Regions from separate parts of the Actinoplanes sp. G11-F43 genome, predicted to be linked through region 1. Evidence: predicted binding sites of a transcription regulator. Region 1 holds the regulator's gene; the other holds the start of a gene.
The links. Region 1 encodes HrcA, which represses chaperone genes, less so after heat shock. Its sites were predicted from a motif close to GGTTNGCACNCTCNNNNNGAGNGTGCNAACC; they were not measured.
Positions count from the first base shown of each region.

Region 1 (11,922 bases):
GCCGAACTGGCCGCGGTCGACGCCCGGCACGGCTTCACCGAGGGTGGGCAGACACCCCACTCGCTGCTGCTCAGTGCCGTACCCGCGACGCCGGTGATGTTCGCCGACGAGTGGCCGACCATGGCCGACGTGCCGGAACACTTCACCGAGACCACCACCCGGCGATACCGGTCGGCGCTCACCTTCACCTCCACCGGATACCGCGAATACCTGGAGTCGATCTCGCTCTACCGGATGCTCGACGACACCGCGCGGACCGCCGCCATCGACGACACCGTCGCGGTGATCGACGCCCACGGCGGGGTCATCGAACTGACCGTCTTCACCGACGTCGCGCTCGCCCGGCGCCCCCGATGACCATCCGGCGGCCCTGGCTCGCCGTCGCCCTGGCGGCAGCCGTCGCGGTCCCGGCCTGGCTGGGCCTCTGGTGGCTGGCGATACCGCGGTACGAGGTGTGCGCAATGGTCATGCCCGCACCGGCCGGCTGCCGGGGCGCCGCCCGGGTGCCCGCGGCGGCGTTCTGGAGCGCGGCCATCGCGGCCCTGTTCCTGGGCGCGGCCGCCGGGGCCCTCACCGGCCGGCGGCGTCCGTGGGCCACGCTGACGGCGGCCCTGTTCGTGGTGTCCGTGACCGGCTTCCTACGGGTCCTCTACTGGCCCTGAACCCCCGTCGCCTCTCGTCACCAGCGCCCCAGCCGAGCGGCCAGCACCGACAAGGCCGCGACACCCGCCGTCGAAGTGCGCAGCACCTCACTCCCCAGCCTCACCGGAACCGCGCCGGCCACCCGGAAGACCTCCAGCTCGGCGTCACTGATCCCACCCTCCGGCCCGACGATCAAGGCGATCGCACCGGTCGACGGCAGAACCGCCGCGCTCAACCGCTCGGTGGCCTCCTCGTGCAACACGAACGCCGCCGCGACCCCGGACAGCCTGGCCGCGACCTGCTTCGTCGAACAGTCCGGCTCGCCACCGACCACCGGCAGCCACGAACGGCGGGCCTGCTTGGCCGCCTCCCGAGCAGTCGACGCCCACTTGTCCCGGGCCTTGAACCCCCGGTCACCCCGCCACTGCGCCACCGACCGGGACGCCGCCCACGGCACGATCTCGTCCACCCCGACCTCGGTCATGGCCTGGACGGCGAGCTCACCCCGATCCCCCTTGGCGATGCCCTGAACGACGATCAGGCGGGGATCCGGGGCGGGCTCGGCGGCCGTGCTGAGCACCGCCACGTCGACGCTGCCTTTGCCGACCGCGGTCACTTCACCCCGCGCGGTGCCACCACGCCCGTCAGCAAGGATCAACCCCTCACCGACCCGAAGCCGCTGCACGGTGGCGGCATGATGCCCTTCCGGCCCGTCCAGCCGAAACGACAGGCCGACGGGAAGACTCTCAACCAAGAACAACGGCGCGGACACCCCGAAACGCTACCGCCATCCCCGACCCGGCCCCGTCGACCCCCACACGACCGCCCCACCGCCTCGCAAAGCCCGTACGACCACCCCACTGATCCCCCGCCCGCACGACCACCCCATCTGATCCCCAGCCCGCACGAAGGGCCCCACCTTCTGCCGCGCCCTCGTACGAAGCGCCCCGCCATCTGCCGCGCCCTCGTACGAAGCGCCCCGCTTCCGTCGCCGCCCCTCGCGGGCCGGGTCGCGGACCCGCCCGCCGGGTGTACTCAGCGACGCACCACGTTGACCCCGTCAGCCGGTCCAGACCGACCACTCACTACCTCACCCACCTACCCCAAGACAGAACGTTCTCCCCCACGCCCCACCCCAAGACAGAACGTTCTCCCTCAAGCCCCACGCCCAAGACAGAACGTTCTCCCCCACGCCACACCCTCAAGACAGAACGTTCTCCCCCACGCCACACCCTCAAGACAGAACGTTCTCCCCCACGCCACACCCTCAAGACAGAACGTTCTCCCCCGCGCTCAACCCCCCAAGACGGACCGCCCAGCCCAGTTCTTGAAGGATTTACCACCCGAAAGAGTCTTCTTCTCGGCTGCTGGCCCGCTCGCGGTCAATTCCTCGCGCGAGTGTCCGCCTTCCAGCCTCCGCCCTGGCGATCTTGGTGGATTTACCACCGAAAACGGTGGTAAATCCACCAAGGTCTCTACTGAGCGGGCCGCCCGCGTGAGGGACTGACCGCAAGTGATCAGACTGCCGAGAACAAGACTCCAAACGGTGGTAAATCCGCCAAGATCGGCCGGATTGAGAGCAGGGAGCGGACACTCGCGCGGGGAAGTGACGGCAAACGGGCAAGGCCGCCGAGCAGAAGGCTCAATCGGGCGGAAGGCGACCCAGGGTGGGAAACGATCCAGGACAGAAGCGACCCAAGACGGAAGCGCCCCAAGACGCGAAGCAACCCACGACGGGAAGCAACCCACGACGGGAAGCAACCCACGACGGGAAGGGACCCAGGACGGGTGGCACGAGCGCCGATCACGAACGGATCAGGATGTCGGCGCACGCGCGCCCACTAACGCACATTTGTCGCTTTTCGCGAGCAGGCGCGGCGACTGGAGCCGCCGCGCCTGTCAGTAGCGAGCCGAACGATCTCAGTGACCACCACGAGGCTTCCCAGAGACCGCGCAAGGCGTCTCAGTGACTGCCCAAGGCGTCTCAGTGACCGTTGAAAGCGTCCCGCATGCGGCTGAAGAAGCCGCCCTGCTTGCTCAGTTCGGCTACGTCCTCGCCGCGTGTCTTGGCGAACTCGCGGAGCATCCGTTCCTGGTCGGCGGTGAGTTTGGTCGGCGTCTTCACGTCCAGGTGGACGAAGAGGTCGCCGCGGCCCTGACCGCGCAGGTGGGGTACGCCCTTGCCACGGATACGGAGCGTGCTGGCCGGCTGGGTGCCCGGCTTGACCTCGATGTTCTCTTCGCCGTCCAGGGTCTTGATGGTCATCCGGGTGCCGAGGGCGGCGGCGGTCATCGGGAGTGTCACCCGGCAGTGCAGGTCGTCGCCCTTGCGGGAGTAGACGTCGTGCGGGCGCTCGTGGATCTCCACGTACAGGTCGCCGGCCGTGCCGCCGCCGGGGCCGACCTCGCCCTGCTGGGCCAGGCGGATCCGCATGCCGTCCTCGACGCCTGCCGGGATCTTGACGGTCAGGGAGCGGCGGGTGCGGATGCGGCCGTCGCCGGCGCAGGTCGGGCACGGGTTCGGGACGGTCGTGCCGTGGCCCTGGCAGTTCTGGCAGGGGCGGGACGAGACGACCTGGCCGAGGAACGTGCGCTGCACCGACTGGACCTCGCCCCGGCCGGAGCAGACCTCACAGGTGGCCAGGTGGGTGCCGGGCGCGGTGCCGGCGCCGGAACACTGGGTGCAGAGCACCGCGGTGTCGACGGTGATCGGCGCCTCGACGCCGAAAGCGGTCTCCACCAGGTCGAGTTCGAGACGCAGGATGGCGTCGGCGCCGGGGCGGGTGCGCGGGCGCGGGCCTCGGGAGCCACCGCCGGCGGCCGTGCCGAAGAACGCGTCCATGATGTCCTGGAAACCGACGAACGGTCCGGCTCCACCGGCGCCGCCGGGCATGCCACCACCGGGCGCGAGCGGGTCACCGCCGAGGTCGACTATCTGCCGTTTCTGCTCGTCGGAGAGCACCTCGTACGCCGCGTTGATCTCTTTGAACTTGTCGTGCGCCTCGGGATCCGGGTTGACGTCCGGGTGGTACTGCCGAGCGAGTTTGCGGTAGGCGCGCTTGATCTCGTCGTCGGTTGCCTCCCGGCTCACACCGAGAATTCCGTAATAGTCCTTGGCCACGGGGTTTGGAGTCCTCAATGTCTGCGCGAATCCGTCAATTCTGTGCCAACAGGTCGCCAACGTAGCGTGCCACTGCACGAACGGTAGCGATAGTGCCGGGGTAGTCCATCCGGGTGGGGCCCAGCACGCCGAGCCCCCCGACGATAGTGGTACCCGGGCCGTAGCCACTGCTCACCACGGACGCCGACCGCAGGTTGTCGATCTGATTCTCGTCGCCGATCAGGACCCGTGTGGTGCGGGGCTCCAGATCGCCGATGAGTTTCAGCAGGATGACCTCCTCCTCGAGGGCTTCGAGGACCGGCCGCAGTGTGCCCTGGAAGTCCAGCACACCGCCTCGTGTCAAGTTTGCCGTCCCCGCGAGGGCGAGGCGCTCCTCACTCCGCTCGACGAGTGTCTCCAGGAGCACCGAGGCCAGGCAGGTCATCGCGGCACGGCGCTCGGGGTCGCAGTCCTCCACCAGTTTCTGCACCAGGGGTGGGGTGTCGGCGAGCCGCTGACCGGCCAATTTCTCGTTGACCCGGCGGCGCAGCTCCCACACGTCGCCGTCCTGCACCGGGCCGGGCATCTCGACCAGGCGCTGCTCGACCCGGCCGGTGTCGGTGATCATCACGAGTGTGAGCCGGGTCGTGGACATCGGCACGATCTCCAGATGGCGCACGGCGGAGCGGGACAGACTGGGATACTGCACCACGGCGACCTGGCGGGTGAGCTGGGCCAGCAGGCGCACCGTGCGGTGCACCACGTCATCCAGGTCGACGGCGCCGACCATGAACCGCTCGATGGCGCGGCGCTCGGCCGGGCTGAGCGGTTTGATCCGGGTCAGGCGGTCGACGAACAGGCGGTAACCAGCGTCGGTGGGCACCCGGCCGGCGCTGGTGTGCGGCTGCCGGATGAAGCCCTCCTCCTCCAGCACCGCCATGTCGTTGCGGACGGTGGCCGGAGAGACGCCGAGCTTGTGCCGGTCCACCAGGGCTTTGCTGCCGACCGGCTCCTGGGTCTCGACATAGTCCTCGACGATCGCCCGGAGCACCTCGAGCTTGCGGTCATCCAGACTCATATGACCCCTCCCTCCGTTGGCACTCCCGCTAATAGAGTGCCAGTCTACGTCCCCGGCGGCGGCAATGCGATGATCGAAAGTACGTAGCGGGCTCAGATCTTGAGGTGGCACCGCCCTCGACCGGTTCGAACCGGGGTCCTAGCGTGTGTTTCATGACTGAGCCGCCCCGCCCGCCGGACGACGATCCGACCGCTCCGTACAACGCGCCGGGAGGCTATCCGCCACCGCCGCCGTACACCCCGCCGCCCACCTCCGGCGCCGGCGGATACCCGCCGCCCACGTCCGGCGCCGGGGGATATCCGCCGCCTCCGCCGTACGGCGATCCCTACGCCCAGCAGCACTACGGACCGCCCCAGTACGGCCCACCCGCCTCCGCCGAGGAGCGCACCTGGGTGCTCGTGGCGCACTTCGGCGGGGCGGCCGCGGCCTTCTTCGGTGGGGTGTTCCTCGGCTGGATCCCGCCGCTGGTGGCATATCTGGCCCGCGGCAACCAGTCCCCGATCGTGCGAGCCGAATCACTCAAAGCGCTGAACTTCCAGCTGGTCTGGACCATCGTGGGCGTGATCGGTTACGTGCTGATCATCTGTGCCGGGCTGGGCCTGCTGGTCACCGGCGCGGCCTGGCTGGTGTCGACCATCTTCGGCGTGATCGCGGGGATCAAGGCGCTGAACAACGAGCCGTACAACTACCCGATGACCTATACCTTCATCAAGTGATCAGAGCACGTCACGGATGACCGCGTCGGCGAGCAGGCGGCCGCGCAGCGTGAGCACGAGACGCCCGTCCTGGTACGGTCCCGGCTCCAGCAGCCCGTCCGCCAGCGCCCGCGCGGCACCCGTGGCGTCCACCCGGCTCAGCGGGATGCCCTCCCGCAGCCGGACCCGGAGCATCACGTCCTCCATGTGCCGGTCGTCGTCGCCGAGCAGTTCGCGCCCTTGGCCGGGTGAGGTGCCGGCGGCGAGGCGTCTGGCGTACGCCGACGGGTGCTTGACGTTCCACCAGCGCACCCCGCCGACGTGGCTGTGCGCGCCCGGCCCGAGCCCCCACCAGTCGGCGCCGGTCCAGTAGAGCATGTTGTGCCGGCATCGGGCGTCGTCGCCGCGGGCCCAGTTGGACACCTCGTACCACTCGAATCCGGCCTCGGTGAGGGCCGCCTCGGCGGCCAGGTAGCGGTCGGCGGCCACGTCGTCCTCCGGGAAGGGCAGCTCACCCCGCCGCATCCGGCCGGCCATCCGGGTGCCGTCCTCGACGATCAGCGCGTACGCGCTCACGTGGTCCACTCCGGCGTCCACCACGGCTCGCAGCGATCCGGCGAAGTCGTCCGCCGACTCACCCGGCGTGCCGTAGATCAGATCCAGGTTGACGTGCTCGAACCCGGCCTCCCGGGCTTCGATCGCGGCCTGTGGCGCCCGGCCCGCGGTGTGTTTGCGGTCCAGCACGCGCAGCACGTTCGGCGCGGTGGACTGCATGCCGAGCGAGATCCGGGTGAAGCCGGCCCGGCGCAGCCGCCGCAGGTACGCCGGGTCGACCGACTCCGGGTTGGCCTCGGTGGTCACCTCGGCACCGGGGGCCAGCCCCCACGTCCGGTCGATGCCGTCCAGGATCCGGCCCAGGTCGTCGGTGCTGAGCAGGGTGGGGGTGCCGCCGCCGACGAAGACGGTGTCGACCGGGCCGGGCTCGATCACCCGGGCGGCCAGGGCCAGCTCGGACAGGACGGTGCCGGCGTACTCGTCGCGGCTCGCCCCGCCGCCCAGCTCGCTCGCCGTGTAGGTGTTGAAGTCGCAGTATCCGCACCGGCTGGCGCAGAACGGGACGTGCACGTAGACGGCGAAGCCGTTCTTGCCCACCTCATGGGTGGCCTCGTCGGGGAGGGACCCGTCGTCGGGTACGGGTTCACCATCGGGAAGAGCGCCGGCCATGGGTCAAGTGTGCACGGCATAGGGTTCCGGGATGGATCTGGTCCAGACCGTCACCGCCGCCGGCGTGACCACGATGACACTCGACAACCCGAAGAGCCGTAACGCGCTCTCCACCGCCCTGCTCGGAAAGCTGCTGACGGATCTCGCCGCGGCCGCCGCCGACCCGGAGTGCCGGGTGGTGGTCCTCTCCCACACCGGCCCGGTCTTCTGCTCGGGTGTCGATCTGCGGGAGACCGCCGCGGCCGGCCCGGGCGACCGGCTGCCCGCCGAGATGCTCGCCGACGTGCTGGCCGTGCTCTGGGAGTTCCCGAAACCGGTGGTGGCCCGGATCGGCGGGCCGGCCCGCGCGGGTGGGCTGGGCCTGATCGGCGCGGCCGACATCGCGGTCTGTGTGCGCTCGGCCACGTTCGCCTTCACCGAGGTGCGGCTGGGCGTCATCCCCGCGGTGATCAGCGCCACCGTGCTGCCGCGCCTGGCGCCGCGGGCGGCCGCCGACCTGTTTCTCACCGGTGACGTCTTCGACGGGGCGCGCGCCGCGGCGATCGGCCTGGTCACCGCGGCGGTCGGGGAGGACGAGCTGGACGGCGCGGTGTCCGGATACTGCGCGTCGCTTCTGCGTGGCGGCCCACTCGCGCTCGCCGGGACCAAACAACTTCTCCGCCGTACGGCCGATCCCTCGATCCGGGTCGACCTGTCGGATCTCGCGAACCGGTCGGCAGGTCACTTCAAATCCGCCGAAGGGCGGGAAGGGGTGGCCGCGAGCAGGGAGAAGCGTGACCCGGACTGGGTTCGATGATCGTCAGGCACAATGATCATCAAGGTCTCGAGTGACGCGGGGGCATGAGCGCTCGTTGTCCAGGCTTGGCGGGAGAGGTGAAGAGAGACGGTGAGAGTGCGCACGCGAACGATCGTGGGTGTGATCGCCCTGCTCTCCGTCGCCGCCGTGGCCGGCGTGGTCGTGCTGATCGACAACCTGGCCGGCCGGATCCAGCTGCCCCGCTTCGATCCGGAGTGCACCGTCGTCGCCGACGGCCGGGTGACCCTCGACTCGGCCCAGATGGCCAACGCGGCCACCATCGCCGCGGTCGGCGTCCGGCGCGGGCTGCCCGAGCAGGCGGTCGTGGTCGCGCTGGCCACCGCGTTCCAGGAGTCCAAGCTGGAGAATCTGGACGACGGTGACCGCGACTCGGTGGGCCTCTTCCAGCAGCGCCCGAGCCAGGGCTGGGGGACGTTCGAGCAGATCAAGGACCCGCGGTACGCCGCCGGCAAGTTCTACTCGGCCCTGCGGAAGGTCAAGGGCTGGGAGGAGATGCGGATCACCGACGCCGCCCAGGAGGTGCAGCGTTCGGCGTACCCGGAGGCCTACGAGAAGTGGGCCGACGAGTCCCGGGTGCTGGCCGCGGCGCTGACCGGGCGGGCCACCGGGGCGGTCGAGTGCAGCGTTCCGGACGATCCGGCGATCCGTGGCGCGGAGGCCGCGGCGGCGCTGCTGACCAGTCTGAAGCTGGACTGGGGCAAGAAGCTGGGCGGGCAGGCCCGCAGCGCGCAGGCGGCCGGGCTGACCGTGGAGGTGGCCAGTTCGGACACCGGTTGGCGATTCGCGCACTGGCTGGTGGCGCACGCTTCCGCCACCGGACTCGAACGGGTACGTTTCGGTGATCTCGAGTGGCACGCCCCCAAGGGAAAGTGGCTTCCGGTCACGGACGGCAGCGGGGGCGGTCAGGCTCAGGTGGTCGCCGAGGTGTTCCGTTGAGACTTCGTCGCAAGTATCGGTGACTACCCGTAATGTCCACCTTGCCCACCGGCAGGTTGCGCTCTGTATATATCGACATGGACAGTCCGCAACCGCCCTGGTACTAAGTAGGTCGTGCTGACGGCGATCGTGTGGGCCCTGCTGGGGGCGGGAAGCGTCGGCGCCATCCTCATCGGTGTGCGCCGTCACCGCCCGATCCGGCGCGCCCCCTGGCTGCTGCTGGCCGGTTCGCTCGCGGCACTGTCCGTCGGTGACGTGCTGTACGAGTACGACCGCCTCCCCGCTCTCGCCGACACCGTCTACCTGGCGATGTTCGCCCTGGTCGCGATGAGCCTGATCCAGTTCACCCGGGCCGGTTCACTGCTTCCCGACCGGGCCCGGCTGATCGACCTGGTCGCGTTCGCCTGCGCCGCGATGCTCGTCCTCTGGGTCTTCGCGATCGGCTCCGGCACCCGGTTCCAGACCGTCCCCGCCGCCGACGTGATCGGCGACCTGCTGCTGATCGCGGTGGCCCTGCGCCTGGTCGCCGCCGACCGGCGCAACGTCTCGGCGTACCTGCTGGTGGGTGGCGGGCTGGCGATGCTGGCCGGCGACGTCCTCTACCCGCTCACCCATGAGAGCCCGGTCGCCGAGTCCGCGTTCGCGCTGCTCTACCTGGCGTGGGGCGCGTCCGCGCTGCACCCGTCGATGGCCCGGCTCACCGAGCCGCACCCGGCCCGGCTGGCGCCGTGGCGGTTCCGGGACACCACGCTGCTCGCCGTCTCCGCCGCCGTCCCGCCGCTCGTGCTGGTGATCGAGGCCCTGTCCGGCCCGGTCCGCAACGGCGTCGTCATCGCGGTGACCGGCGCGGTCACCCTGGTCCTCACCATCACCCGGCTCGCCGACTCGGCCCAGCAGCACAGTCAGGCCCTCACCCGGGAGCGGGCGCTGCGTACCGCGAACACCGCGCTGGTCGCCGCCGCCGACCCGCCCGCCGTGGAGGCCGCGGTCCAGGCGGCGGTCACCCGCCTGCTGCCGGCCGGTGCGGTCCGCCGGGTCGCCCTGGCCACCGACGACGCCGGGCTGACCCGGGAGGGACTGCCGTCGGCGCCCGCCGGTGGCGGCACCCGCAGCTGGTGGACCGGCGCCGCCGAACCCGACGAGCGCACCCTGATCTGCCCGCTCCGGCTGGAGCCGCTCGCGGTGGCCCGGCCCAGCGGCGGGGCGCTGATGGTCACCGGCCGCCGGGAGGCCCTGGTGGCCGGCCGGGACGCGCTGGAGGTGCTGGCCGGTGAGGCCGCCCTGGCCCTGGACCGGATCACTCTGGTCGAGGCGGTCGGCCGGCGGGACAGCGATCTCTATCTGCGGGCGGTCACCGGCAACACCGCCGAGATCATGGCGGTGGTCGACTCCGACCACCGCATCCGGTACGCCAGCCCGGGCCTGCGCAGCCTGACCGGGGTCGCCGAGATGCCGCCGCTCACCGCTTTCGACGAGCTGGTCCACCCCGACGACCAGGAGGCGGTACGCCGGGCCCTGCGCACCGAGGGGGACGGCAAGGTGTTCTGCGCCCTGCCCCGGCCGGACGGCACCCAGGTGCTCGCCGAGGTGCGGTACCGGGATCTGCGCGCCGACCGGCTCGTCCAGGGGCTGGTCGTCACCCTGCGGGTGGTCGCCAGCCGCAGCGACGTGATCGAACCGGCCCCGCATCACGAACATCAGGGTGGATTGCCGGCCTGGGTGAATCGGCGCAGTGCACAGCACAAATTCCGCTATTGATCTTCCGGGCCTTATAGAAAGATCCGCTTATGCCATTCATCTTCTGAAAACGCGAAATGCCGGCACCCCAGGGGGCCGGCATTCGCGTTTTATGGAGTTGTCGAACCGCGGGTCAGCGGGTCAGGCGGCGACGGCCACCGACACCAGCGACCAGGGCGACACCGATGGCGGCCAGAGCGACCTGGAAGGCGAACTCGATCCAGTCGAAACCAGCGGTGTCCGCGACACCGGCAGCGCGGGCGATCACCGTGCCGAGCAGCGCGGCGACCACACCGACGACCATCGTCAGCCACAGCGGGATGTTCTGCTTGCCGGGTACCACGAGCCGGCCGAGCGCGCCGATGACCAGACCGACGATCAGGGCGACGATGATGCCGGTGAGCGTGAACTCCATGGGAATCCTCCTCGGGGGGTGGAGCTTTATGGTTGCGTCCGTCGAGCAACTGGATTCCCGACCCCCCGAGAAATCAAACCGCCCTATTTTTTAGTCGTCCCCTTGGTGTCACCGGCGTCGGAAGTGGACAGCGCGGCGATGAAGGCCTCCTGGGGAACCTCCACCCGGCCGACCATCTTCATCCGCTTCTTGCCTTCCTTCTGCTTCTCCAGCAGCTTGCGCTTCCGGCTGATGTCACCGCCGTAGCACTTCGCCAGCACGTCCTTGCGGATGGCGCGGATCGTCTCGCGGGCGATGATCCGGGAGCCGATGGCCGCCTGGATCGGCACCTCGAACTGCTGCCGTGGGATCAGTTTCTGCAGCTTGGCCGCGATCGTGGTGCCGTAGGTGTACGCCTTGTCCTTGTGCACGATCGCGCTGAACGCGTCGACCGGCTCGCCGTGCAGCAGGATGTCCACCTTCACCAGGTCGGCGACCTGCTCACCGGAGGGCTCGTAGTCGAGTGACGCGTACCCCTTGGTCTTGCTCTTCAACTGGTCGAAGAAGTCGAAGATGATCTCCGCGAGAGGCAGCGTGTAGCGCAGTTCCACTCGTTCGGAGGACAGGTACTCCATGCCGAGTAGGCTGCCCCGGCGGCTCTGGCACAGCTCCATCACGGCGCCGACGTACTCGTTCGGCACCAGCACCGTCGCCCGGACCACCGGCTCGTGGATCTCGGCGATCTTGCCGGACGGGAACTCGCTCGGGTTGGTGACGATCGAGTCCTTACCGTCCTCGGTGAACACTTGATAGACCACGTTCGGCGCGGTGGAGATAAGGTCCAGGCCGAACTCGCGCTCCAGCCGCTCACCGATGATCTCCAGGTGCAGCAGGCCGAGGTAGCCGACACGGAACCCGAAACCGAGCGCCGCCGACGTCTCCGGCTCGTAGGTGAGCGCCGCGTCGTTCAGCTTCAGCTTGTCCAGGGCGTCCCGCAGCGCCGGGTAGTCCGAGCCGTCGATCGGGTACAGGCCCGAGTAGACCATCGGCTTCGGGTCCTTGTAGCCGCCGAGCGCGTCCTTGGCCGGACGGTTGTTGCCGGTGACCGTGTCGCCGACCTTCGACTGGCGGACGTCCTTCACACCGGTGATCAGGTAGCCGACCTCGCCGACACCCAGCGCCTTCGCCTTCTCCATCTCGGGCGAGACGACACCGATCTCCAGCAGCTCGTGCACCGCGCCGGTGGACATCATCTTGATCTTGTCGCGGGCCTCGATCCGGCCGTCCACCACCCGGACG
Region 1 covers NZ_JBNZCE010000011.1:54,886-66,807, forward strand. Annotated here, with positions in the region: gene ACQ0O7_RS12590 (class I SAM-dependent methyltransferase) at 1-357, shown strand, start outside; gene ACQ0O7_RS12595 (hypothetical protein) at 354-662, shown strand; gene ACQ0O7_RS12600 (16S rRNA (uracil(1498)-N(3))-methyltransferase) at 680-1,414, opposite strand; gene dnaJ (molecular chaperone DnaJ) at 2,627-3,763, opposite strand; gene hrcA (heat-inducible transcriptional repressor HrcA) at 3,798-4,820, opposite strand; gene ACQ0O7_RS12615 (DUF4870 domain-containing protein) at 4,973-5,536, shown strand; gene hemW (radical SAM family heme chaperone HemW) at 5,537-6,739, opposite strand; gene ACQ0O7_RS12625 (enoyl-CoA hydratase-related protein) at 6,771-7,535, shown strand; gene ACQ0O7_RS12630 (hypothetical protein) at 7,626-8,492, shown strand; gene ACQ0O7_RS12635 (diguanylate cyclase) at 8,607-10,250, shown strand; gene ACQ0O7_RS12640 (GlsB/YeaQ/YmgE family stress response membrane protein) at 10,363-10,644, opposite strand; gene lepA (translation elongation factor 4) at 10,728-11,922, opposite strand, start outside.

Region 2 (11,922 bases), on a different contig from region 1:
GCCCCGCCGTACGCGTCGGTCTCCGGCAGCAGCACCACGAACTCCTCCCCGCCCTGCCGGAACGCCACGTCGACCTCCCGCAACCCGATCCGGATCCGCCTGGCGAACTCGCCCAGCACCTGGTCACCGGCGGTGTGGCCGTACGTGTCGTTGACCTCCTTGAAGTGGTCCAGGTCGAGGACCAGCACGGTGAGCATCCGGCCGAAACGGCTGGCCCGCTCCACCTCACGGCGCAGCACCTCGCGCAGGTATCGGTAGTTCCACAGCCCGGTCAGCGGATCGGTCAACGACAGCCGCTGCGCCTCCTCGTGCACCCGCACGTTGTGCACCGCGACTCCGGCCTGCCCGGCGAACGTCCGCACGGTACGCAGATCGGCGTCCTCGAACCCCGGCCCGCCCAACCGGTCGTAGAGCGCGAGCACCCCGAGCGTCCCCGGCTCCGGATCGGCGTCCTCGTTCGGCGGCGCGCAGATCGGCACAGCGAGATACGACTCACAGGCCGGCTCCTCGGCGATGGTGCCGGTGGTGCCCCGGACGGGTGAACCGGTCGCCGCCACCGTCCCGAGAATCCCGCGCCCGGTCGCCAGCCGCCGCTGCGGCAACTCCGCCACCGGCACATCCCAGTCGCCGGTGAGGCCCGAACCGTACCGGGCCGCCAGCCGCCCGTCCGCCGGATCGGTGAGCAGAATCAGACCGGCCCGGGCCCCGGTCGCGGTCATCGCGGTCCGCAGGATCACCGGCAGGATCCGGTCCAGGTCGTGGGTTCCGGACAGGGTGTCGCCGAGGATCGCCAGATGCCGGCGCAGCTGGTCCCGGCTCGCGGTCAGCGCCTGCACATAGGACTGCAGTTCGCGGGTCATCCGGTTGAAGGTGCCGGCCAGCCGCCCCAGCTCGTCCGGCCGCGGGATCGGCACCCTGGTGTCCAGGTCGCCGTTGGCCACCCGGTCGGCGGCCCAGGCAAGCTCACCGAGCGGGCGGGTGGTGGACCTGGCCAGCCAGCGCGCCGCCAGCACCGCGAGCGCTGCGGTGACCAGCACGATCAGCGGCAGCACGGCGTGCCGGAACGGGGACTCGACGGTGTGGACACTGAGCGTCAGAGCGAGCGGCCGGCCCGGTTCGGCGGCCAGTTCGCGCCTGGCGTTCCCGGCCGGTGGCGGCCCGCCACCGAGCACGACGGTCGCCCCGGCGGCCTGCCCCAGCCGCTCCAGGAGACCGTCGTCGATCCGCTGGGCGGCGGTCACCGTGACCTCTTGCCCGTACGCGCTGGCCGCGATCGCTTCCCCACCCGCACTGGCGGCACCCGCGTTCCCGGTCGCGACCGTCTCCTCGTCGGCGATCGCCTCCCCGCTCGGGGCGGCTTCCCCGCTCGGGGCGGCTTCCCCGCTCGTGTTTTCGGCGCTCTCGCCGGGCTGCCCCGGTGTCGATTCGGGCGCGGGCTCCGCGGTCGGCTTCGCACAGTCGCGCCAGGCGGTCCGATCCTGGCCGCCGGTCGCGTGCGCACCCGCCGACCGACCCATGATCGACTGATCCGGATCGGTCACTTTGATGGCGGTGGCCAGCCCCCGGGTGATCAGCTGGTCAGCGACCGCGGCGCGGCTTCCGGCGGGGACCACGGCGACCGCGTCGGCGGCGGCCTGCAGTTGACGGCAGATCGCGCTCACCGCGACGCCAACCGTCGTCTCGGCGCGGTCGAGACGCTCGGCGGTCCGCTCCCGGCTCACCGCCCCGACGGTCAGGGCGACGAAGATGGACCCGAGCAGGACCGGACCGAGCACGACCACCAGAAATGCGCTGGTCAGCCGGCCACGTAGTGTCACACATCCTCCCGGAGTGGCCCTCTATTCCAGCGATGCTGACATAGTGTGCGCCGTTTGCCGGTTTTCAAAAGGGGGTGTTGCATGTCGGATTTAACCGCTGATGCGGAAAAATCAGGCCAAAACAAGATCGCACTGCGTGCCCGACTGCTCACCGCACGTAGATCGCTCTCGGACGAGGCCCGATCCTCCGCAGCAGCCCAACTTCAAGATCAAACCCTTGCTCTGGTACGTCGTACGTCCGCCCGCACGGTGGCCGCCTACGTCCCTACCGGCTCCGAACCGGGCGGCCCTTCCCTCCCACACCTCTTGGCCGCGGCATTGCCTCCTGGCGGCCGTCTACTGCTGCCGGTCCTGCTCCCCGACAACGACCTGGACTGGGCGGTCTTCACCGGCGAGCTGAAGCCGGCGTCGAGGGGCCTGCACGAGCCCACCGGCCCACGCCTGGGGCCTGAGGCGATCCGAACCGCAGACCTCCTCCTGGTACCTGCCCTGGCAGTAGCCGACGACGGCACCCGCATGGGCCGAGGCGGCGGCTCCTACGACCGGGCCCTGTCCCGCCTTCTCCCCCACACCTCCGACTCCACCGGCCGCACGGACCTCACCGGCTCAGACCTCGCTCCCGGCATCACCTCCGACACAGAACTCCTTCCCGGCATCACCTCCGACACAAAACTCCTTCCCGGCGTCACCTCCGGCACAGAACTCCTTCCCGCCCTCGATCCCCCGGTCACGGGTCTCCCGCTCGGCACGCTGACGGTGGCCCTGCTTCATGACGGCGAGACTCTCGCCTCCGTGCCCACCGACCCGCACGACCGCACGGTCCAGGCCGTCCTGACGCCGTCCGGCGGCTTCTCCCACCGCCCTCTGAACCGCTCCTGAGCACCACCCTCGGACCACCTCCCGCAGCCACCGTCGGACCACCTCCCGCAGCCACCGTCGGGCTACATCCCGCAGCATCCATCGGACCGCCTCCAACAAACGCCGCCCGACCGCCTCTCATAAACGCCGCCCGATCGCCTCACAGCCACCGCCCAACCGCCTCTGACAACCACCGCCCGACGACGCCCCACAGCCACCGCCCGATCAGCCCTCAAGACCATCGCCGGAGCGCCTCTCACAGCCGGGTTGTGACAACAGCCACCCATGGGTTCCCCCTCAGGCCGAGCGCCGAGTGGACGAATTGACCTCCGATGCCGCAACATTGGCACTCGGAGTTGGCGAGTGCCAGCAGCCGATCGATCCGGAGGGGCCGTGCCTACCTACCAGTACGCCTGCACCGAGTGCGGTGAGCAGCTCGAAGCCGTGCAGTCCTTCTCCGACCCGGCACTCACCGAGTGCCCGAACTGCCAAGGCAAACTCCGCAAGGTCTTCAACTCGGTCGGCATCGTCTTCAAGGGCTCCGGCTTCTACCGCAACGACTCCCGCTCGGGCACCGTGAGCGCTGAGAAGTCCGCGCCCGCGTCGGGTGACGCCGCCAAGAAGTCCGACAGCACGCCGTCGACGTCCTCCAGCACGTCATCGACGGCCTCGGGCTCGACGACACCGTCAACGTCTTCGTCGTCATCATCCTCGTCGTCCTCCTCGTCGAGTAGCGGTGGCACGAAGGCCGCAGCCGCCTCCTGACACACCCGGAACATCCGAGTACGCGTCGAGCCGCCCGTGCGGCCCGGCGCGTACTCGTTTCTACCGGGCTCCCCTGAAAGATCCGCTCGTTATCCACAGCCGCCGGTTGTCCACAGGGCCTCCGGCAGCCGAACTCCAGGACGCCTAACGTCGGGCTCAGGTCGCTTCCACCTCGGACGGCAGTGCTGGTCTCTGCCCGCGACCCAGACACGCACCGGCAGATTCTGGAGACCTGATGTCCCGAAAAGTTTCCAGGGACCGCGACGAGCGCCTCGACCCGATCCGATGGCACCGGCCGTCCCGTGGCACCACGTTCCGCCTGTCCGCGGTGGCGGTGCTGTTGATCACAGCTGCGGGGGTCATCTGGCTCCAACCGGCCACCTGCGCCCCGGCCTCGACCGCTCCAGAGCCGTTCGTGTCGGGTTCGGGGAGTCCATCCACCCCGGCGTCCCCACCGGTCGCTCAGCCGACCACGCAGTCGACCGCGCGATCCATCCCACCGGGCAGCGTGGGCGTCCCGGTGCGGTTGGCCGATCCCACCGCCCTGACCGTGGTCCGCCCCGGCAACCGGGTGGATCTCCTCCGCCCGGCCGGCGACCGGAACCGGACGATCACGGTCGCCACCGCCGCGCTGGTCCTGGAGGTGACGGGTGCCGACGACCCGGTGACCGGCGGCCTGCTGCTGGCCTTGGACCCGGATTCCGCCGAACGCACGGTGGCAGCCTCAGGCCACGGCTTCGCGATAGTGATCCGCCCGGACTGACCGCGCTCCAGCCTCCGCACACGGCACCAGCCGATAGCGACTCCGCCGGAGCAACCGGGCCGACTGCCACCGCGGCCAGGCCGACTGACACCTCCGCCGCCGTGGCCAGGCGCCGACTGTCGCTTCCGCCACCGCGGCCAGGCCGACTGACACCTCCGCCACCGCGGCCAGGCCGACTGACACCCGCGCCGCCATGGCCAGGCCGACTGACGCTCCCGCCACCGCGGCCTGTCGCTTCCGCCGCCGCGGCGGGGCCGGGCTGATCGGGGTGGCTGTGAGAACGGACGGATTCGTCGCCTCCAGGACGTCGGGGCGTCGTCTGGCCGGTCAGCCCCAGTGCGGGGGACGGTCCTCCATCAGGCGGTCGTCGTTGGAGTAGGAGCGCTCGCCCCACCCGCGCTCGGTGTCGTCTCGAGTCTGCTCGGGCAGCACCGGGGCCTCTTCGGACTCGAAGTCGACCACGCGCTCGGCGTCGTTGTCCCGCTCGGGCTGGTCCAGGATGTCCACGCCTATGAGGGTAAGCGGACGGCACCGCAGCCGTCGTCCCCCTCCGGTTGTACCGTCGGTGAACGTGAGCTCCCCCAACCTCCCGGACGACGCCTACTGGCAACGGCCCGACCCGGCGGCCGAGTCTCTCGGCCGCCCCGAGCCGGCCCCGGCGGCACCCGAGCCGATCGGCTACGCCGGACCACCGCGCGCCGACCCTCCGCCGGCCGGCTGGCGTCCGCCGACGATCGCGAACCCGCCCCCACCGCGCAGCCTCCCGCGCCAGGACGATGACGCGCTGGACGAGGCCGAGGGCGCGGCACGCACGGTCACCTACGGCATCGGCCTGGTAGCCGGGGCCATCGCCCTGGTGGTCGTCTGCCTGCTCTGCTCCCGCCTGATCTTCTGACGCGGTAGACGGAAGCAACCGCCGGTAACCCGGTAGACGGAAGCAACCGCCGGTGACCCGGTAGACGGAGGCAACCGCCGGCGGGAAAACCGATAAGCGGGATAATCCGCCAGATAGAAACACCCGACGGACGGGGTCGGACTCGGCAGGACAGGCGGAAGAACTCGACGGGCGCCGGGGCAGGCTGGCGTCAAGGCCCGGTCGGCACCGAGCCCGGCAACTCGCGACCTGGCCGACCGTCAGGGCCGGCCAGGCGCCGGTAGGTCAGTAGGTGCCCCAGACGGCGGTCGCGCCGGAGTCGCCCGTCTCGAACAGGTAGTAGGCGCTCAGGCCGGCCAGCACCACCAGGACCAGGGCGATGCCCAGATCGGCGATCTTCGGCAGGGCGCGGGGGTTTCTGGTGGTGAGGGCCACCAGCGCCAGGGCGACCACCCCGAGGGCGAGGGTGAGCCAGAACGTGGTGGTCCCGTTCGCCATGTGGCCGTCGAGGATGACCTTGCCGGCCGGCGAGACGCGTTCCTCGCTGAGGAGGCGCTCGTAGAACTCGGTTCCGGAGAGCTTGGTGACCAGGGCGGACACCGGGGCGGCGATGGCCAGCAGCCCGACCGCCCAGCCCATCTTCGGGCGCCAGGCGGGGACCAGGCCGTAGACGATCGCGCCGAGGCCGAGCAGGGGCACGAAGATGACGGCGGCGTGAAGTACGAGGATGTGCACCGGCAATCCGTTGACCTGGTCTAACACCATTCCTCCTCGTTCGGGGCGAACACATTCGGGGCGAAGTTCGGGGCGAGATCGTTCCGGGTGGCCCGGGACGGACCGGCCGGCGGCGTGGTTCCGTCGACGGTTCGGCTCAGGGAAGCTTAGAAGTCATTGACTACGCAAACATCCTCGGACGTCAAGTCGTGATCGAACCGCGCCCGTAGCCCTTACCCCTACCGGACGGTTGGTGAATCGGTTTCGGCGTGCTGTCATGGACCGGTGTCGACCGGTGAGGAACTGCTGCGTACGCACGGGTTGCGAGTCACCCGTCCGCGGCTCGCCGTGCTCGAGATCCTCACCGGCGGCGGGCATCTGGAGGTGGACGAGATCGCCCGCCGGGCGCGGGCCCGACTCGATTCGGTCTCCACTCAGGCGGTCTACGACGTGCTGGGGGCGCTGTCCCGGGCGGGTCTGGCCCGGCGGATCGAGCCGGCCGGCAGCCCGGCCCGGTTCGAGGCCCGGGTGGGCGACAACCACCACCACATCGTGTGCCGCAGCTGCGGGGAGATCACCGACGTGGACTGTGTGGTCGGCCGGCGACCGTGCCTGATGCCGGACGAAGCGCACGGCTACGACCTGGACGAGGCGGAGATCACCTTCTGGGGCCTGTGCCGCTCGTGCCGGGCCCGCCGGGACGCGGAAGCAATGCACGACTGAGCCAGGAAGTAGTGCACGACTGAGCCAGGGAGTGGGGCGATGGCTGTGACCGAGGACGCCGGGCTGTTCGGGCCGGATTCGATCACCTGGAAGGTGCACAGCGAGCCGATCCTGTTCCTCGGCGGGCTGCGGTCGCTCTATCTCCAGGCGCTGCATCCCCGGGCGGTGGCCGGAGTGGCACAGAATTCCGGTTACCGCGCGGATCCATGGGGCCGGCTGGTGCGCACCTCGAACTATGTCGGAACGGTCCTGTACGCCCCGACCGCCGAGGTGGAACGGGCGGCGGGCCGGTTGCGCCGGCTGCATGCCGGGATGACGGCGACCGATCCGCGTACCGGCGAGGTTTTCCGCATCGACGACCCGGCCCTGCTGCGCTGGGTGCATGTGACCGAGGTGGAGTCGTTCGTGACCACCGCGGTCCGGGCCGGGATGCGGCTGACTCCGGACGAGGTGGACGGCTACTACACCGAACAACTGCGGGCGGCCGAGCTGGTGGGCCTGGATCCGTCGACGGTGCCGTCGACGGCGGCCGAGGTGGACGGCTACTACGAGTCGATGCGCCCTGAGCTGGGGCTGACCCGGGACGGGGCGGAGACGGCCCTGTTCCTGACCGTCCCGCCGGTGCCGGAGAACTGGGGCGGGTGGCCGTTCCGGCTGGGCCTGTCGCTCAGCCCGGCACGCTGGGCCTATCTCGGTGTTGCCAGCACGGCGATCGGCCTGCTCCCACCATGGGCGCGCCGGGCGTACGGCGGATGGGGGTGGTCCTCCACCGACATGGCCGCCGGGCTCTCCCTGCGTGGTCTGCGTGCCCTGACGGCCGCGCTCCCGGAGAAATATCGCATTCCGCCGTTACGCCGTGCCGCCCTGGAACGTGCCGGCCTCCGGTGAGCCGAGGTGCTCGACAGCGGTCCAGGGGTCCTTGGCGGCCACCTCAGCACCGGCCGGGCACACCTTCCGGAAGTCGCACCATCCGCAGAGCGTCCCGGGGTTCACCGGGAACTCGTCGTCAGCCGAGGCCCCGGCGGCGACCGCCTTCTCCGCGGCCATGATGTCGAGCGCGGTCTCCTCGGCGCGCCGCACCTGCCGGGCCAGCGACTCCTCGGTGTGCTCATGGACGGCGACCGTCCCGGTCGGCAGATGGTGCAGCTCGACCCGCCGGCATGGTCGCCGGAAGACACGCTGGGCGGCGAACGCGTACAGCGCAAGGGCCTGTGATCCTCGGGCGTCGTCGGCGGAGAGCCCGGACCGCCCGGTCTTGTAGTCGACGATGACCGCCTCGGATCCCTCGTCGCCGACCCGCTCGTCGATCCGGTCGGCCCGCCCGTTGAGCGCGAGCACCCCGGTCTTGGCGGCGACGACCCGCTCGACGCCGAGCGGCTCCTCCTCCGGGTCGAGGGTCGCCACGTAGGTGTCCAGCCAGCCGAGCGCCTTGCGGTAGACGGCTCGTTCCTGCTCGACGTCGCGGTATCCCTCACGCACCCAGGTGGCTTTGAGCAGGGTGGGCAGTGACTCGCGGACACGCCGTTCGGTGGGCAGCGCGTACCAGTTCTTCAGGGCGGTGTGCACGCTCGAACCGAGCGAGTTGTGCGCCCACGGCGGGCCTTTGGGCGGGCTGGGGCGCTCGACGTACGAATACCGATAGCGCCGTGGGCAGTCGGTGTAGGCCCCGAGTTTGCTCGGCGTGCAGACGAACAGCCGCTCGGGCATGCCGGCGAAGCCGAGCTGCTCGGGAACCACGGGCTTGGTGGCGCGGGATCGAGTGGGGGGCACGGAACCATCCTGCCAGCACCCCCCGACAGGAACCTCAGGCCTGTGCGGCGTACGACTGCACGAAGGCGAAGATCGCGTCGGCCATCAGCTGCACCGCGATGGCGGCCAGGAGCAGGCCGGCGATCCGGGTGAGCACCTCGATGCCGGCCGGTTTGAGCAGCCGGACGATGACGCCGGAGAACCGCAGCACCAGCCAGACGGTGGCCATCACGGCGAGGATGGCGGCGGCCAGGATCAGGTATTCGTCGGGGCTCTTGGCGCGCTGCACGAACAGCATGGTGGCGACGATGGCGCCCGGGCCGGCCAGCAGCGGGGTGCCGATCGGGACGAGGGCGACGTTGGTGGTGCCGCCGCCCTGGTCGGAGGGCTCGTCGGTCTTGCCGGTGAGCAGTTGCAGGGCGACCAGGACGAGGAGCAGGCCGCCGGCCGCCTGGAGGGCGGGGAGCTGGACGTGCAGATAGTCCAGGAGGGTCTGGCCGGCGACGGCGAAGCCGACGATCACACCGAGGGCGAGGAGGACGGCCTGGGTGGCGGCCCGGTTGCGGGCCTTCGCGGGCAGGGATCCGGTGAGGGCGAGGAAGACCGGGACCATGCCGGGCGGATCGACGATCACCAGCAGAGTCACGAAGAACTCGCCGAACAGCTTGAGGTTCACCCGAGCAGGTTAGGGGCCGTCACTCGCCGGCGCAGGCGGGTGCGGCGAGCGTCACCCGAGGACCGGTACTCCGGTCGCGACGGAGGCGATCTTCTCGTACGCCGCGGGCCCGGTGGTGAAGGCGCCGAGCCGGACCGTCTTGTGCGTACCGTGGAAGTCGGAGGATCCGGTGACGACCAGGCCGAGCCGTTCCGCCAGCGCCCGGATCTGGGCCCGCTCGGCGGGGCTGTGGTCCTCGTGGTCGGCTTCCAGGCCGAAGAGCCCGGCGTCGGCGAGTTCGGCGATCAGCTCGTCGGGCACCACCCGGCCGCGTTTGGTGGCCCGGGGGTGCGCGAAGACCGCGACTCCGCCGGCCGCCCGCACGGCACGAAGAGCATCGAAAACATCAAGATCCGATTTGGGTACGGAGTACCGGGCCCCGAGCCACGCCGAAGCGAACGCCTCGGTGGTCGAGCCGACCAGTCCGGCCCGGATCAGCGCCTGGGCGATGTGCGGCCGCCCGACCGACCCGCCGGCCGCGTAGCCCCGGACCTCGTCCCAGGTGATCGGCACCCCGTCGGCCCGCAGCAGTTCGACGATCCGCTCGCCGCGCTGTTCCCGGTCCAGCCGGAGCCGGAGCAGTTCGCCGGCGAGCACCGGCTCGGCCGGGTCGAAGAGGTAGGCGAGCAGGTGCAGCGGGATCCCCGGTTCGACACCGTGCCAGCGGCAGGACAGCTCGGCGCCGCGGACCAGACCGAGGCCTTCGGGGCGGGCAGCTTCGGCCTCGGCCCAGCCGCCGGTGGTGTCGTGGTCGGTGATCGCCATGACGGCCAGACCGGCGGCGGCCCCGGCCCGGACCAGGTCGGCCGGGGTCAGGGTGCCGTCGCTGGCGGTCGAATGACAGTGCAGGTCGATCTGACAGTGTGGGTCCGTATCGGTCATCACTGCCACGCTACCGCCGAGTGTCGACGGTCAGGCGTCGTCGCCCTCTTCTTCCTTGCCGAGCCGGGCCTCGACGGCCTGAGGTTCGTACATCTCCTCGACCACGCGCAGATAGAGCTCGTTCGGGTTCGGCAGGTGTTTGACCTCGCGCAATGCCTGGTCCTGACCGGCTGACTCGAGCACGAACGTGCCGTAGCTGAGCATCCGGCCGAGGGCGGACTGCTCGTACTTCATGTCGGTCACCCGGGCGAGCGGCATCATGGCCACCTTTCGGGTGACGATGCCGTTCACCACCATCACGCGCTTGTTGGTGAGGATGAACCTGTCGAAGTACCAGTCGAAGACCTCCCACGCCACCCAGCCGATCACGCCGAGCCAGATCAGCACGGCGACGGTGACCAGCCCGTTGATCTCCTGACGGGTCAGGAAGCCGGCGAGGTAGCCGAGGACCAGAGTGGCCCCGGCACCGATGGCGAGCGGCCGGGAGAGATGGATCCAGTGCCGTTTCCACTCGCCGCGGTAGCGCTCGGTGGGGAACAGGTAACGAGCGACCAGTGTGGTCGGCTCGTCCTCCAGCGGCAGGAAGCGGCGTGGGCCGCCCCCGCGGTCGAGGCCTTCCAGCTCTTCGGCGGTGAAACTGGGCGCCTGGTACTCGTCCGTGTCGTCGAAGCCGTCGTCCGGTGTGCGGCGACGGCGTGCGAACGCCGGATCGTCCTCATAGGCGTCTCGGTAATCAGGATCGTCGTCGAAGGCGGGGTCTCTGTACCCATAGCTCTCATCGTCGTCCCGAGGGTGACGTGCACCCTCACCTCGCGGGTCGCGCGGCGCACCAGGATCCATGTAGAGATGCTATGCGACGAGGTCGGTGAAGAAGCGGCCGAAGCCCTGTGCGATGTCGGCGATCGTACCGCCGAGTGACTCGAACACCGCCGCGGCGGAGCTCGGGTTGAAGGCGATGAAGAAGATCAAGAATGCAATACCAAGCCAGGTGAGGACCTTCTTGACCATGGGGGCCTTCTCCTCCGGTGCAGGTGTACGTTCAGCGCCGCAGCAACACTGACGGTATCAGCTTCGTCGCTTCGTGTGAACAAAGTGGCCAGAAAGTCGATTGCCATAACAGCTGGTCACACCTAGGGGTCTAGGCGCGTCCGTGCAGGTAGGGCGACGGCGCTCCGAACACGAGCTCGGGCGGCACACCCTCGGACAGGTCGTGCAGGACGACATGCTCCGCGAGAAGATAGCCCGCGCTCGCGGGCCACGCTACCGCATAGAGCCACATTCCCTTCGCCTCACTCACGTACGCGCTGCGGTCCTCCGGGGATTTCACACACCACAGTGGAGTGGGGTGCCCCGCGGCCTTGATCTTCGCGTGTGGACCGGCGTGCGCGCTCCGGTCCGCGAGCGCCTCGGCCAGCAGGTGCCCGGGGTCGATCCCGGGGATCCCGGCGAACCGGGTGCCCAGGCCGACACCCGGCTGCTCGGCGATCAGGATCAGGTCGGCCGGCCCGCCACCCAGCGGCTCGGGGCCACTGCACGCCAGGACCGTGGCCCGGACTCCGAAACGCTCGTCGCCGGACCAGCCCGCCCCGGTGACCATCCACCCGGAGGGCAGCGGCCAGGGACACCAGAGCGGTATCCGCTCCGCGCTCGACGCCGACTCCCGCAGCACCGTTCCGACTATCTCCGCGCTGATGTGCTCGGCGACGTGGAACGGCGGAACGTCGCCACAGTCGTCGCATCGCCAGCTGCTGTGCATCAGGTCCGGCCGCCGAACCTGAGCAGCGCATCTAGGGCAACTCACCGTGACACCCACACTTCATACCGTGCTGGTCGCGGGGTCCGCCGTCAAGCGGATCGGCCGAAGACGGGTCGATCCGGACTACCCCGGGGGAGGGCCGGCGTGGGCCCGAATCCACGCATGCATGGCGATCCCGCTGGCCACCCCCGCGTTGATCGAGCGGGTCGAGCCGTACTGCGCGATCGAGAAGAGCGCGGCACAGGCCGCGCGGGCCGGATCGGACAGACCGGGCCCCTCCTGCCCGAAGAGCAGCACACAGCGCCG
Region 2 covers NZ_JBNZCE010000005.1:173,883-185,804, reverse strand. Annotated here, with positions in the region: gene ACQ0O7_RS06005 (diguanylate cyclase) at 1-1,817, opposite strand, end outside; gene ACQ0O7_RS06000 (5-formyltetrahydrofolate cyclo-ligase) at 1,899-2,696, shown strand; gene ACQ0O7_RS05995 (FmdB family zinc ribbon protein) at 3,069-3,440, shown strand; gene ACQ0O7_RS05990 (hypothetical protein) at 3,676-4,203, shown strand; gene ACQ0O7_RS05985 (hypothetical protein) at 4,531-4,710, opposite strand; gene ACQ0O7_RS05980 (translation initiation factor 2) at 4,775-5,098, shown strand; gene ACQ0O7_RS05975 (DUF2231 domain-containing protein) at 5,363-5,812, opposite strand; gene ACQ0O7_RS05970 (Fur family transcriptional regulator) at 6,077-6,514, shown strand; gene ACQ0O7_RS05965 (oxygenase MpaB family protein) at 6,554-7,402, shown strand; gene ACQ0O7_RS05960 (RecB family exonuclease) at 7,364-8,284, opposite strand; gene ACQ0O7_RS05955 (MarC family protein) at 8,319-8,939, opposite strand; gene ACQ0O7_RS05950 (PHP domain-containing protein) at 8,991-9,860, opposite strand; gene ACQ0O7_RS05945 (PH domain-containing protein) at 9,891-10,700, opposite strand; gene ACQ0O7_RS05940 (hypothetical protein) at 10,710-10,868, opposite strand; gene ACQ0O7_RS05935 (DUF6758 family protein) at 10,999-11,661, opposite strand; gene ACQ0O7_RS05930 (TrmH family RNA methyltransferase) at 11,740-11,922, opposite strand, start outside.
Region 2: ACQ0O7_RS05995 (FmdB family zinc ribbon protein) is a predicted target of HrcA. The motif match lies at 3,017-3,047, and genes of this name have one in related genera.